Linked DNA regions of Methylomagnum ishizawai. The protein of the gene in region 2 binds, or shares a complex with, the protein of the main gene of each other region. Links are inferred from orthologs where the notes say so. Each region holds a gene or a part of one and is shown on either strand. Other genes may lie near its edges.

What was found.
Region 1: the proteins of mfd (region 2) and uvrA are in contact, whole or in part, in a crystal structure (PDB 4DFC), measured with the Escherichia coli proteins. The link is inferred for Methylomagnum ishizawai from one-to-one orthologs.

Annotation. Positions count from the first base shown.
Region 1 is NZ_FXAM01000001.1:3,206,162-3,212,608, reverse strand. Bases 2,527-5,949 are described here. They hold uvrA (excinuclease ABC subunit UvrA), read left to right. Parts: upstream 2,527-2,926; coding sequence 2,927-5,749; downstream 5,750-5,949. Other genes in these bases: B9N93_RS25515 (hypothetical protein), read right to left, coding at 5,798-5,941. Outside these bases: B9N93_RS24775 (hypothetical protein), read right to left, coding at 288-1,013; B9N93_RS14240 (transposase), read left to right, coding at 1,121-1,624; B9N93_RS14225 (DUF2959 domain-containing protein), read left to right, coding at 6,211-6,447. UniProt on the Escherichia coli protein: The UvrABC repair system catalyzes the recognition and processing of DNA lesions. UvrA is an ATPase and a DNA-binding protein. A damage recognition complex composed of 2 UvrA and 2 UvrB subunits scans DNA for abnormalities.
Region 2 is NZ_FXAM01000001.1:1,358,402-1,367,126, reverse strand. The notes cover bases 2,081-6,095. They hold mfd (transcription-repair coupling factor), read left to right. Parts: upstream 2,081-2,427; coding sequence 2,428-5,895; downstream 5,896-6,095. Other genes in these bases: B9N93_RS06210 (hypothetical protein), read right to left, coding at 6,041-6,095. Also shown: B9N93_RS06230 (agmatine deiminase family protein), read left to right, coding at 1-338; B9N93_RS06225 (carbon-nitrogen hydrolase), read left to right, coding at 360-1,250; B9N93_RS06220 (H-NS histone family protein), read right to left, coding at 1,588-1,911; more of B9N93_RS06210, read right to left, coding at 6,096-6,409; B9N93_RS25360 (hypothetical protein), read right to left, coding at 6,426-6,602; B9N93_RS06205 (hypothetical protein), read left to right, coding at 7,124-7,336; B9N93_RS06200 (TerC family protein), read right to left, coding at 7,439-8,200; B9N93_RS25950 (hypothetical protein), read right to left, coding at 8,327-8,614; B9N93_RS25945 (DUF3782 domain-containing protein), read right to left, coding at 8,611-8,725. UniProt on the Escherichia coli protein: Couples transcription and DNA repair by recognizing RNA polymerase (RNAP) stalled at DNA lesions. Mediates ATP-dependent release of RNAP and its truncated transcript from the DNA, and recruitment of nucleotide excision repair machinery to the damaged site.

The sequences.
Region 1 (6,447 bases), 1.8 Mb from region 2 along the record:
GAAGCATCTTGCATCTTGCAATCGCTGAGAGCTGTATCATAACGCAACTGGTATTGGGTATCGGTATAAGCCCGAATTAATGCGGACATGGCACCACGATTCGCGTTGGCTTCGGTAGCTCCCCTCAACCACAGCAATGTCGAATCAGTGGTTGCCACGCCTTTAGCCTCAAGCGTATCAGCCAGCCATTGATAAATCTCCCAATAGCCAATTTGGCCGTTGTGAGCCTGGTTTTCCTTGGCTGTTAAGGTATTTAACTCGGCCTCGTTGAGAATGATCGTCATGGTTTATGCCTTCTTAAGTAGTTGAAGTACACGAATAATTTCAAGATAGATTTCCGGCCAATCAGCACAGTGCTTTTGATTCATCCTGACACCCACCCAAATACCTAGCTGCCACATAAATCCTGTGCCGCCGGTACCCTCAGCACGACTGTTATCACAGGTGGCTACGGGCGGTAGGCCATCAATGCCATTTAGGTAGGTAGCCACATAATATGTCACATGATCTATTGAATACCCATGCGGCCCAATGACATGCTTCATCTGAATAGCTTCAAGCCCAGGTCGAACTTGGGTACGACTTGCGATCCAGTCATTCGCCTGTGCAAGTTCAACAAGCTTATATCCCCTAGGCTCTGGAGGTATATTGCTTGACCGAAAGAAGATTTCTATAGAGAAATCATATCCTTTTCCAGCCTTTACTAAAGCTTGCATTTCGTCTGGGCGTCTCGCATTTGAAATTAGTGGTTTGTGTTCCCACCATTCAAAAGAAGCACCATTAGAACTGCCACTGAAATACTCCTTTGGTCCAATAAGCCATCGCCCATTAAGCTTAAGAGCTACCTGTTTTATAGGGTTGTACTTGGGCAAAATATCGCCCTCGCAGAAATGATCCTGGCAATACTGCCAATGCGCTTCCCGGCTTTTCACCTGTCCCTCCTGCATGCCGCGCCACAGCCAAAACCCCAACCCAGTGCATACGAGTAAAATGAATTTAGTTTTGTGCTTCATAACCAGCCCACGTAGATACTGTTAATCCGATCAAGTCCCGTGAAGGGAACCTCGAAAAACCGGGGTCATGGGACAATAGCGGACCTGAACTTGGTGCCTGAACCGTGATGATCAAGGAAAGCCCGAATGCCGCCCAGGAACGCGAAGCCCGGCTGGACCGGCTGGGCGACGTGCTGCAAGAAATGGAGAAGTACATCGACTTCAAGGCGCTGGCCGCCGAGGTCGACCGGGCCGCGCCGCGTCCTAGCCGGGCGCGTGGCGGGCGTCCGCCGTTCCCGACCGAGTTGATGGTCCGTGCGTTCATCCTTCAGAACTTGCACGGACTCAGCGATGAACAGATGGAGCTCCAGGTGCTGGACCGGTTGAGTTTCCAGCGGTTCCTGGGGCTGCGGCACAGCAGCCAGGTGCCGGACCGGACCACGTTCTGGACGTTCCGCGAGCGGCTGGCGGCGGCGAAGGCCGGGGAGGCGTTGTTCGAAGCGGTGAACCGGCAGTTGGCCCGGCACGGCTACATCGCCCGTGGCGGGCAGATCGTGGACGCCAGCCTGGTCCCGGTTCCCCGGCAGCACGTCACCCGGGAAGCCCGCGTAGGTGCGATTAGCGCAGCGTAATCGCACGGATTTCATACCTCGATTACGCTGCGCTAATCGGACCTACGGCCTTGATCTGATAATCAGCAAATATTCCTTGGCTAAAGGAAAAGCCATCAAAATCCAGATGGCCCGATGCCTCAAACTGAAGATTGTTTCCACGACATGCCGTGACACGCTCGCCAAGCTTTTCCCCATGATTCCACCCAGTTAAAAAGAATCGCGTATCCGACCCAAAGATGCGCTACCATACCAATACCATACACGGGAGTCATGTCAGCGAAAGCTGATTTTTTTGTAGGCAAAACCCTACAAAAGCCGAAGGCGATTGCCACAGTTCCGGCAAGGCCAGTGTCGAATCAACGACAATATCGGGCCGCACCGCCGAAGCCCGTGCCCCCGCATAAGCCCCCCGATACTTGCCACTCCTCGCATCCACGAGAAATCCACAGTGGGCTTGCCCGTCGCTACGCGCCCACAGTTCGGTGATTCCGCCCTGGTGCTGGTAGCGCAGTTCATGGTTGGAATCGACCCGCACCAGCGGCGCACCATACCCGACCGGCAATTTATGGCGTGGCCGGATCGTGGCCTGGGGCGACAGGGCAGGGGAGGGCAGCGTGAAAGAACGTGAAAGCAGGCGGGCAGAGGGTGGCAACCACTGGCACAGTCTGGCAAGGATTCACGCGGAGCAGGCGTGGAATTGCCTTTTAAATCAGTGTCTTGCGTTTGGAGTGGTGGATTCACACGGCAGGGGTCATAGGTTCAAATCCTATACCGCCCACCAATTCACTTTCCGAATCAAAGACTTAAAAGCCGGGCCTAAAACCCGGCTTTTATTTTGCCGGAATTTTGCCGGATTCACTTCCGGCGGCGCACCAGGGCGAATTCCGGCTTTCGCTCCGCTTCCGTCTCGCACAGGCGTTCCATGCACTCGATAAGGCGGGCGATTTCCGTCTTGCTTAATGCGGTTTGGCCCGGTAAGGGCTTGATCCGCCCAGGATGGAACCCCGTCTGCGGCGTGACGGACCCGATCCAGCCCGGATCGAACCCTACCCCCAAGCGGCCCGGTATAATCCCGGCGATCTTCAATCCAAGTGAACGAGGTCACCATGCACCGCACCCCAATTTCCCTCGAAGACGAGCAATACGCCGTTTGAGCCGGGGGAGCCCGGAAGGCGGGCGGCAGCATCGCCGATATGACCGGACGGTGCTCGATTTGCCAGTGAATGGCCCTTTTCCCCGCCAAGATTTCTCCCATCCGCCCGAACCTGCCACAATCCCCCGGTCCCATCCCGGCCAGACCCCAATATCCTCCCGACCTCCATGGACATCATCCGAATCCGCGGCGCCCGTACCCACAACCTCAAGAACATCGACCTCGACCTGCCTCGCGACCGGCTCATCGTCATCACCGGGCTGTCGGGTTCGGGCAAATCCTCGCTGGCTTTCGACACCCTCTACGCCGAGGGTCAACGCCGCTATGTGGAATCGCTGTCGGCCTATGCCCGCCAATTCCTCTCGGTCATGGAAAAGCCCGATGTGGACCATATCGAAGGCTTGTCCCCGGCCATTTCCATCGAGCAGAAATCCACCTCGCACAACCCGCGTTCCACCGTCGGCACCATCACCGAAATCTACGACTACCTGCGCCTGCTCTACGCCCGCGCTGGCACGCCGCGCTGCCCGGAACACGGCATTTCCCTGGAGGCACAGACCATCAGCCAGATGGTGGACCATGTGTTGAGCCAACCTGAGGACTCGCGCTGGATGCTGTTGGCCCCGGTGGTCAACGCCCGTAAGGGCGAACACGCCCAGGTATTGGACGATCTCCGCAACCAGGGCTATATCCGCGCCCGCATCGACGGCGAGGTCTACGAACTGGACGAGCCGCCCAAGCTCGACCTGCGGAAAAAGCACACCATCGAAGTGGTGGTGGACCGTTTCAAGGTGCGGTCCGATTTGGGGCTGCGGTTGGCGGAATCGTTCGAGACCGCGTTGAAGCTGGCCGACGGCATGGCTTTGGTGGTGTCGATGGATGGGGACAAGCGAGAGCTGATCTATTCCGATAAATACGCCTGCACCCTGTGCGGCTATTCCCTGAGTGAACTGGAGCCGCGCATCTTTTCCTTCAACAACCCCAAGGGCGCGTGCCCTGGGTGCGATGGCCTGGGGGTGAAGCCCTATTTCGATCCGGCCTTGATCGTCACCCAGCCCAAGGCCAGCTTGGCCGAAGGCGCGGTGCGCGGCTGGGACCGGGGCAATGCCTACCACTATCAATTGCTGCTCAACCTGGCCGGGCATTACGGTTTCGATATGGAGCGGCCCTTCGAGGAACTCCCGGAAGCGGCCCGCAATATCGTGTTATATGGCAGCGGTAAGGAAATCTTGACCTATACGCTGAAATCCGCGACTGGTAAGACGGTGGAACATCGCCATCCGTTCGAGGGGGTGATTCCCGGCATGGAGCGGCGCTACAAGGAAACCGATTCCCAGATGGTACGGGAAGAACTGGCGAAATACCTGTCGGCCAAACCCTGTCCCGCGTGCGGCGGGGCGCGGCTGAACCGTGCGGCCCGGCATGTCTACGTGGCCGATACCGCCTTGCCCACGCTGACCGGATTGCCGATCCGCCGGGCGGTGGAATTCTTCGACGCGCTGAACCTGACCGGACGGCGCGGCGCGGTCGCGGCCAAGATCGTCAAGGAAATCGGCGAGCGCCTGCGTTTCCTGGTCGATGTGGGTTTGGATTACCTGACCCTGGACCGCAGCGCCGACACGCTGTCGGGCGGTGAGGCCCAGCGTATCCGTTTGGCGAGCCAGGTCGGGGCGGGTTTGGTGGGCGTGATGTACGTGCTGGACGAGCCGTCCATCGGCCTGCACCAGCGCGACAACGAGCGCTTGCTGGAGACCCTCAAGCGGCTGCGCGACCTGGGCAATACCGTGATCGTGGTCGAACACGACGAGGACGCTATCCGCACCGCCGATTACGTGGTGGATATTGGCCCCGGCGCGGGCGTGCATGGCGGGAGCATCGTGGCCCAGGGCACGCCGGAACAGGTGATGGCCGATGCCGGGTCGCTGACCGGGGCTTATCTCGCGGGCCGTTTGTCCATCGAAGTGCCCGAAGCCCGCTACGAACCCGACCCGGAGCGGATGCTGCGCTTGAAAAATGCCAGCGGCAACAACCTCAAGGGCGTGGACGCGGCATTTCCAGTGGGTTTGTTCACCTGCGTTACCGGCGTGTCCGGCTCGGGCAAATCCACCTTGGTCAACGACACCTTGTTCCGCCACGCCGCCCGCGCCCTCAACGGTGCTTCGGAAGCGCCCGCGCCGTGCGGGGCTGTCGAGGGTTTGGAACATTTCGATAAGGTGGTCGATATCGATCAAAGCCCGATAGGCCGCACGCCGCGTTCCAATCCGGCGACCTATACCGGCGTGTTCACCCCGATCCGCGAACTGTTCGCTGCCACGCCGGAAGCCCGTTCCCGTGGCTATGTGCCGGGCCGGTTCAGCTTCAATGTCAAAGGCGGGCGCTGCGAAGCCTGCGCGGGCGATGGCGTCATCAAGGTGGAGATGCATTTCCTGCCGGATATCTTCGTCCATTGCGATCTCTGCAAGGGCCGGCGCTATAACCGCGAAACCCTGGACATCCGCTACAAGGGCAGGACCATCTACGAGGTGCTGGAGATGACGGTGGAGGAGGCCCAGGTTTTCTTTTCGGCCATCCCGACCGTGGCCCGCAAGCTGGATACCTTGATGGAAGTGGGCCTGGGTTATATCACCTTGGGCCAGAACGCCGTGACCCTTTCGGGCGGCGAGGCCCAGCGGGTGAAGCTGGCGCGGGAATTGTCGAAGCGCGATACCGGCAAGACCCTATATATCCTGGACGAGCCCACCACGGGGTTGCATTTCCACGACATCCGCCAATTGCTGGGTGTGCTGCATCAGCTCCGCGACCACGGCAATACGGTGATCGTGATCGAGCATAACCTGGATGTCATCAAAACCGCCGATTGGCTGGTCGATCTGGGGCCGGAAGGCGGGGAAGGGGGGGGGCGGATCATCGCCACCGGGACGCCGGAACAAATCGCCGACGATGCGGTGTCCCATACCGGGCGGTTCTTGCGGAAGGTGTTGGGGCGGTGACTCCCGCCGCGGCTGTGGGGGAGGGCGCGGCGGCGGGTTGGAGCGGCGTCAGGTGGACTGGCGGTCGATGGAGTGGGTGCTGTAGACCTCCTGCGAGGAGTTGACAGGATCGCTGGCGATCAGCCAAGTGATGATTAAGCCCAGGGTCAGGGCCATGAAGAACAGCAAGGATTTTTCGGTCAATGCGCTCACGTTAAACTCCCCAAAGAGAATTAGGTCTTGTTAGGCTTCTGGATGCCCGGACGTTCTTCCGGTACAAACACTAGGTTTGTGAGGCGAAGATTACGCAATTCTGTGAAATTTGTCATGGATTGTCCGACGAAAAATCCTTGACTCCGGGATTTTTATCATGGGCTTGGTGAATTTTTGCCCTTGACATCCGGGCTCCGGCCTTGTTGGTTTGTGCCGTGCCCCGTTTCGGGGCGTTCTTCATCGTTATACCATTCCGTTCTTGAATCCCTATGAGCAAGCAGCCCATCCCGACCCCCGCCACCCTCGCCGATATCCTCAACCCGCTGGCCAAATATCTCGTCGCCCAGTGCCAGAAGCTGTATTTCCGGGTGGTGGAATCGACCGGCCAGCATAAGCGCGATATCCTAGTGAGCCGGGTGGAGAGCGCCCGCGATAGTCTGGAGGAGGCCAAGGACCAATTCCAAAGCGCCCTCGACAAGTTCAGCGCCCTGACCCAATTCGACGGC
Region 2 (8,725 bases):
AAAACCCGGAAGACCCCTTATATCCCGAGTTCCAAAGGATGGCGGCGCAACTCGCGACTTTCACCACGTATTCCGGGACGGCCTACCGCCTAGTGCCACTGCCCATACCCCAACCGATCCATAGCGAGGCGGGCGACCGCCTACCCGCCACCTATGCCAATTTCCTGATTATCAATGGCGCGGTCCTGGTGCCCACCTATAACGATCCCGCCGACGCCATCGCGCTGGAACGGCTGGCCGGTTGTTTCCCAGGCCGGGAGGTGGTCGGCATCGATTGTGTACCCTTGATTCGTCAATACGGCAGTCTGCATTGCATGACCATGCAATTCCCGCTTTAGCCCCCGAGGATTCCCCAAGCCATGCACCCCACGCTCAAACTGGGATTCGTCCAACAAACCTGTGGCGATGCGGACCCCGCCCGCAACCTGGCAATCTCCTTCCAAGGTATCCGCGAGGCCGCCGCGCAGGGCGCGGAACTGGTATTGCTGCCAGAATTACACCTCGGTCCTTATTTCTGCCAAACCGAGGATTGCGTCCGCTTCGATCTGGCCGAGTCCATCCCCGGTCCCACCACCGGCAGCCTGGCCGCGCTGGCCCAGGAACTCGGCGTGGTCATCGTCGCCTCGCTGTTCGAGAAACGCGCCCCCGGCCTCTACCACAACACCGCCGTGGTGCTGGAACGCGATGGCTCGCTGATTGGCAAATACCGCAAGATGCACATCCCGGACGATCCGGGCTATTACGAAAAGTTCTATTTCACTCCCGGCGACCTGGGCTTCGCGCCGATCCGCACCTCGGTGGGCAAATTGGGCGTCCTGGTGTGCTGGGACCAGTGGTACCCGGAAGCGGCGCGGCTGATGGCCCTGGCTGGGGCCGACCTCCTGCTCTACCCCACCGCCATCGGCTGGAACCCGGACGACCCCGAGGCCGAGCGCCAGCGCCAGTTGGAAGCCTGGGTCACGGTGCAGCGCGGCCACGCGGTCGCCAACGGCCTGCCGGTGGTGGCCTGCAACCGCATCGGCCACGAAGCCGACCCCAGCGGGCACAGCCCCGGCATCCAATTCTGGGGCAATAGCTTCGCGGTGGGTCCGCAGGGCGAATTCCTGTGCCGGGCCGACGCCCAGGAAAGCCGGGTGCTGATCGTGGATATTGATCGCCACCGCTCCGAGGAAGTGCGGCGCATCTGGCCCTTCCTGCGCGACCGCCGGATCGACGAATACGGCGGCCTGACCCGGCGCTTCCTGGATTGATCCTCGGCATCGGCCCGTGGAGGCGCGTTCCCGGCGGATACCCCAATATCGCCCTCGATCCGGCCCATGGGCCGCCCGGCTTATTGTGCTTGGCCAAGCGTTTTTAACGTGCCGATAAGAACCGGACCCTGGGCCGGAATTGGGGGTATTGATCCCCTACGACAAGGGAATCGGGCGTTTTGAGCCAAGGCCCAATAGTGGGGTTATTCTCCGGGCACGGGAATTTCCTCCCCGCGTCAATGTCCATACCGACCATCCACCGATAGCCGCCGTCCAAAACCTCCGGGCATAAAAAAACGTCCCCCGGCATTCCGCCGGGGGACGTGGATTCGTCGGTTCAAGCGCCGAGTTCGAATTCCTTGATGTCACGGCCTTCTTCGAGCAGGGCTTGCAGCCACTTGGGCTTCATGCCGCGCCCGGTCCACTTCTGGGAAAGGTTCTGGGGATTCTGATATTTCACCGGAACCTTGCTACCTTTTCTTCCCACCGGCTTGGTGATTTCGGTGATATCCACGTTCACACCGATGGATGTCGCCAACTCTTTGATTTTGTTAACAACTTCCTTGCGTTTATTATCGTGTTTCTCCCTCAGCGCTTTCTGGGCATTGTCGATCATACTGGCCAACTCTGATTCGGAAAACTCGGCAAAGTTGCTCTTCATGGGAAACCTCTATGTTTGGATTTAGGACTGGGGGCATGTTAACCATCTCAGTTAACACGTCCATAGTATATTATGAATTCTGTCATATGAGAACAATTCTTGGTGGGGGCCTCCAAGTTTTCCCAGGGTTAGCTTTTAATGCGCCGATGCCTTATGGCGGGGCCGACCGTAGCCATTCCCCAAGGCCCGGTCTTGGCAAGCCGCCCATTACGCCGGGCAATCCCAAGCTTTCCGTGCCGACATACCACCCACCCTAGCACCCTGGCGGCGGCCCAGGATTCGCCGACGGCGCGGCCCACGGGCCGCTCCCGCCAAAGCGGCGATAATAGTGGCCGATCCCTGCGGGCGGGAGCGGCAATACAAGGAATCCCACCCCGGCAAATCCCCTGGCTTAAACTATCAGCATGCCTGTTCATTCCGAACTTACCGGTTGGACCCGCACGCATGAAGGATTTTCCCGCCATTTCCGGCGATAATCCCCGGATTCCCGAATAGCCTCCGCACGGATTTCCCAGCATGACCCCAGCCTCCCCCACCACTCCTTTGACTCCCACGACCCCAGCTTCCACCCAGGGCGAGGGCGGCCCGGCCCTTTGGCGGAACCTTTTGGGCTGTGCCGACGCGCTGGCCTTGGCCCAGGCGGTGTTGCGGGAAAAGCGGCTGTTCCTGGTGGCCACCGAGGACACCCAAACGGCGGTGCGCTTGGAACACGAGATCGCCTTCTTCCTGGGCGGGGCGGCCCCGGTGCTGCACTTCCCGGATTGGGAAACCCTGCCCTACGATATTTTCTCGCCGCTGCCCGAGATCGTGTCGGAGCGGCTGAAGACCCTGGCGGCACTGGCGCGGGCCGGACAGGGCGTGTTGCTCACTCCCGTGGCGACGCTGATGCAACGCTTGACGCCGCGCAGCCACGTCCTGGGCAATACCTTCGTCCTGAAACCGGGCCACCGCCTGAGCCTGGAAGAAACCCGCCAACGCCTGGAAAGCGTCGGCTATCAATGCGTGTCGCAGGTGTTGCAACATGGGGAATTCGCGGTACGCGGGGCCATCCTCGACCTGTTCCCGATGGGGAGCGCAGTGCCCTACCGCATCGAACTGTTCGACGAGGAAGTAGAATCGATCCGCACCTTCGATGTCGAAAGCCAACGCTCGGCGCAGAAGGTCGGCGAGATCAACCTATTCCCGGCGCGGGAATTCCCATTCGACGAAGACGCCATCAAGCGCTTCAGGAAGGCGTTCCGGGTCCATTTCCCGGAGGCGGCTTCCAATAATCCGCTGTATCTGGAGGTCAGCAAGGGCATCGCGCCGGGCGGGATCGAGTATTACCTGCCGCTGTTCGTGGATACCACGGAAACCCTGTTCGATTACCTGCCCAAGGGCGCGGTGGTGGTGCTGCGCGGGGCGGCGCGGGCCGCCGCCAACGCCTTCCATGCCGAAACCGAAGCCCGTTACCGCCAGCGTTCCGGCCATATCGACAAGCCGCCGCTGCTACCCGCGACGCTGTTCCTGGACCCCGAAACGCTGGAACAACGGCTCTCGGCCTATCCCCGAATCGAAATCGACCCGGCGGATTCGAGCGCTGAAGGCACGGTCTACACCTGCAAGCCGCTGCCCCCGCTCGCCCTCGATCCCAAGCAAAAACAACCCGCCGCCGCCCTTTCCGCCTTCATCGCCGAACTGCAAGGCCGGGTCTTGTTCGTGGCCGAGACCGCCGGCCACCGCGAGGCTTTGCTGGAACAACTCGGCAAGGCCGGGCTGCGGCCCAAGGTGGTGGAAAGCTGGCGGGAGTTCCTCGACCGGCCCGAAGGCCCGTGCCTGGTCATCGCGCCGATGGACCACGGGCTATGGCTGGCGGAACCACCACTCGCCATCGTCACCGAAACCCAGCTGTCCGGCGAGAAAGTCCAGCAGCGCCGCCGCCGCCGCCGCGCCGGGGGCCATAAGCTCGACCAACTCCTCCGCAACCTGGAAGAACTGGATGTCGGCTCCCCGGTCGTGCATCAGGACCACGGCGTGGGCCGCTACCTGGGACTGGCCAAGCTCACCGTGGGCGGCATCGACACCGAATTCCTGGCCCTGGAATACGCGGGCGGCGACAAGCTCTACGTGCCGGTGTCCTCGCTGCATTTGATCGGCCGCTACAGCGGGGCCGACCCGGACGCGGCCCCCCTCCACAAGCTCGGCGGCGAACAATGGCGCAAAGCCCGCCGCAAAGCTCTGGAACGGGTGCGCGACGTGGCGGCGGAATTGCTCGATATCCACGCCAAACGCGCCGCCCGGCTCGGCTTCGGCCATCAAACCCAGACCGAGGAATATCTGGCCTTCGCCGCCGCCTTCCCGTTCGAGGAAACCCCGGACCAGGAAAGCGCCATCCTCGATTGCCTGGGCGACATGGCCTCGCCCCGGCCCATGGACCGGGTGGTGTGCGGCGATGTGGGATTCGGCAAGACCGAGGTGGCGATGCGGGCCGCCTTCGTGGCGGTGCAGAACGGCAAGCAGGTGGCGGTGCTGGTGCCCACCACCCTCCTGGCCCAGCAGCATTATCAGAACTTCCGCGACCGCTTCGCCGATTGGCCGATCCGGGTCGAGACCGTGTCGCGCTTCGTCGGCAAGAAGCAGCAGGAGCAAGCGTTGAAGGAATTGGCCGAAGGCAAGCTCGATATCCTCATCGGCACCCACAAGGTGTTGCAGAAGGATGTGAAGTTCAAGGATTTGGGGCTGGTGGTCGTGGACGAGGAACACCGTTTCGGCGTGACCCAGAAGGAGCATTTCAAGAAGCTGAGGAGCGAGGTGGATTTCCTGGCCCTGACCGCGACCCCGATCCCGCGCACCTTGAACCTCGCCATGTCGGGACTTCGGGATATTTCCATCATCGCCACCCCGCCGCCCAACCGCCACGCCATCAAGACCTTCGTCAGCGAATGGGACGACGCCTTGGTACAGGAAGCCCTGTTGCGCGAAATCAAGCGCGGCGGGCAGGCCTATTTCCTCCACAACAAGATCGAGACCATGGACAAGATGGCGCGGGAATTGGCGAAGCTGGTGCCCTTGGCCCGCATCCGTACCGCCCACGGCCAGATGCCGGAGCGGGAACTGGAAAACATCATGCTGGACTTCTACCACCAGCGCTTCAACGTGCTGATCTGCACCACCATCATCGAGAGTGGCATCGACGTGCCCAGCGCCAACACCATCGTCATCAACCGCGCCGATATGCTGGGCCTGGCGCAATTGCACCAAATCCGGGGCCGGGTCGGGCGCTCGCACCACCGGGCCTATGCCTATCTGATGGTGCCGCCCAAGAGCCTGATGACCGCCGACGCCATCAAGCGCCTGGAAGCCATCGAGGCCAGCGGCGAACTGGGCGCGGGTTTCATGCTGTCCTCGCACGATTTGGAAATCCGCGGCGCGGGCGAATTGCTGGGCGACGAACAGAGCGGCCAAATCCAGGAAATCGGCCTGACGATGTATACGGAAATGCTAGAACGGGCGGTGGAAGCACTCCAATCCGGGCGGCAACCCGACCTCGACCTGCTCCCGCACGAAGCCGGCCCCGAGATCGATCTGCAAGCCCCGGCCCTGATCCCCGACGATTACCTGTGGGACGCCCACACCCGCTTGGTGCTGTACAAGCGCATCGCCAACGCCCGCGACGACGAAGGTTTAAGGGCGCTGCAAGTGGAGATGATCGACCGTTTCGGCCTGTTGCCGCCGCAGACCAAGGTGCTGTTCGCCATCACCGCGCTCAAGCTCAAGGCGGAGAAGCTGGGTATCCGCAAGATCGAGGCGGGGCCGGGCGGCGGGCGGATTTTGTTCCATCCCAATCCGTCCATCGATCCGATCCAGGTGATCCGCTTGATCCAAACCCAGCCCAAGGTCTACAAGCTGGACGGGCCGGACAAGCTGCGTTTCACGGCCAGCTTCGACGGACCGGAGGCGAAACTTGGGTTCGTGGAGAAATTGGTAGGGGAATTGGCGGGATAGCGTGGGGTGGGCCGGTATTCCCGGCCCGCCGCGACTTCGGGGGAAAGGCGGGCAGGTATTCCGTGCCCACTTGGATAACCTAAAAATGGTGGGCATGAGCACATGCCCACTCTACGGCCGAGGGGTAAGCCTAAACTGGAATGCCCTAGCTTTTACCGGGAATCAACCCCGCCGAGCCGGGTTTGAGCCGCTTGCAAGATACCTCGACATCCTCCACATGGCAGCGATATCCCGTGTCGGCCCCGGCGCAGGGTTCGCAAACCAGCCTGCCCGGTGCTTTCTGTTCCGATACATACCAGCCATAGCCCTGGGTTTCGCAGAAACGCTTGGCGAACTTACCGATAGTATAGGCATCGCTGGCCCGCTGTTCGGCGTCGGATTTGGCCGCGCATTGCCGCGAGGCCAAGGTATTGCCCAATAGGTCGCGGTAGATATATTCCGAGGCCGGGGCGCTGCCGCAGTATGCGACCAGCACCGCCGCCAGGGCCAAACCGGATTTTATCGTGATATTCATCGTCCAGCCCTCCCGATCAATGGATGACGCGGATATTCATCTGCGCGGCCTCTTCCGCCTGTTGCTGGCGGATGGGATCGTATTTATCGTTCTCGCTCAACTTGACCATCGCCACCACCACCACCAGTAATGTGGTCACCAGCGCCACATAGCCCCAGAACAAATCTTTCTCTTCGCCGATTTGTGCGCTCATAGCTGTTTCCTCTCTCTTTGGGTTGTTGACATGCCCACAATAGCCCCAGGCCATAAATACCGATTCCGGTAGGGTCAAAACCTTTGGACAATACCCTATCTATCCGCGCCGTATATGCATCCAGGGCGGCATCGAGAAAAACCGGGGAACGATGATGGCAAAAGCCCAGACCACTATTGTTTCGTGTCGAAACTTTAGTGGGGAAAGCCGGGCTTGTCAAGCCCTGGAATGTGTCTTCGATAGGCCGGGGCCGGAGACCGGACTCCCGGAAAAAAGCGGGTAAATCCTGTCGAACACGGGTGTGTCTTTCGCGCTGAATGCGCTTGGCAACAATTTCCCGGAAAGTTTGGCGGTTTTTTCCAGGATAGCTCCAATCAATGCCGTCTCGCATCATAGCTGGAAATGGCCGCCGCAGTGACCACGGAATTTAATTCGATCTACGCTGTCGAAGTTTTACGAGTTACTCCCTTGGGATTAACAATGGCTACCTTTTTATTATTCAAAATCAAAGGAGTCCATCCATGAACAAGCTTATAGCCACTCTCATCATGACCATAACCCTGATCATTACGGGCTGCATCTCTTATACACCCAGTCCGCCCAAATACGATCATGAGGCTGTCTTGGAAGGGGAATACGAAGATTGTTTGGCAATGCCTAGCGCGGATTGTTCGAACGAGCGGGATCGGCTATTGCAACATCAGCAATGGGAGTTGCTCGACCGCAGTTCATAGGCCGAAGCCGTTGGCCTAACTCTCCGCATCAGCCTGGATAGATGGTGTGATTCACGGGCATATCTGAGAACAATCCAGTATACCACTATTCCCCCAACGCAATTACCCACCCCGCCTTTCCTGGAGGGTCGATGGGTTTTTGCCGGGCTTTCGCCGTTGCCCACGCAGTAAGTTCAGGAACTCGACGAAGGCCGAAAAGACTATCGCGAAATAAAGATATCCACGGGGAATGTGGAATTCGAGCCCATCGGCAACCAAGGCAATGCCGATTATCAGCAAAAAGGCGAGCGCCAACATTTTGGTGGTCGGATGCCGCTCGATAAACCTCGACAGCGGCCCCGAAGCCACGAGCATCACGACGATGGCGACGAATACCGCAGCCACCATCACCCCAAGGACGTCGCTCATGCCGATGGCGGTCAATACCGAATCGACCGAAAAAACCAGGTCGAGCAATACGATCTGGACAATCACCAGACCGAACAGCCGGGCGGACGCGGCCTTGGTGTCCGCTTCCCGGCTTTCGACGGTGCCATGGATTTCGGTGGTGGCCTTGCCGATCAGGAAGACACCGCCCGCGAGTAGGATCAGATCGCGCCAGGAGAACGCCATCCCGGCGACCTCGACCACCGGTTCCACCAAACGGGTCAGCCAGACCACGCCCATCAAGAACAATACCCGTAGCACCAGCGCGAAGCTCAGGCCGACCACGCGGGCGGAAAACTGCCGGGCGGCCGGGAGTTGGGCCACCAGGATGGAAATGAATAGGATATTGTCGATACCCAACACGATTTCCATGAACGCGAGGGCAAGGAAAGAGAACCAGATTTCGGGGGACGATACGTCCACGTTGAAAATGTCCATAGGAATCCATTCCTGGCAATAGACAAAGGTTGAAATTCGAGCCGGATTCTACTCCGATCAACCCGGCATCTGCTGAACCGCAGAAAACCCATCGTCGCCAAGGGCGCGGTGAAGCGATGGTCTACCCTATCCCGTTCGTAGGATAGGGAAGGGTGTCATTCCCGCCGGACGTGCTTGGCAACCGAATATTCGCCACGGTCCCGCACCGAATCCAGGCTCAATACGCCATCGGCTGAAACCCTTCCGGCATATCCAGCCTGAACACGCCATCGTGATTTCCGCGACATAAACCCCGGCTTTCAATACTTCCTCGCGCATTTTTTCGCTGATGTCCACGGCGGCGAGGATGCCATATACCGTTTTATCCCGATGCTCGGGGAAGAACTCCCTGAAATCCTTCAGGATGGTTTTCATCTGGGCGATGGCCTCGGGGCGCAAATGGCTTTTGACTTCGACGTATAGGCGACATTCTGGTCGCTGTTCGTGTAGGCCCGCACGCTGGGGCTGACGATTTGCATCCCGAAG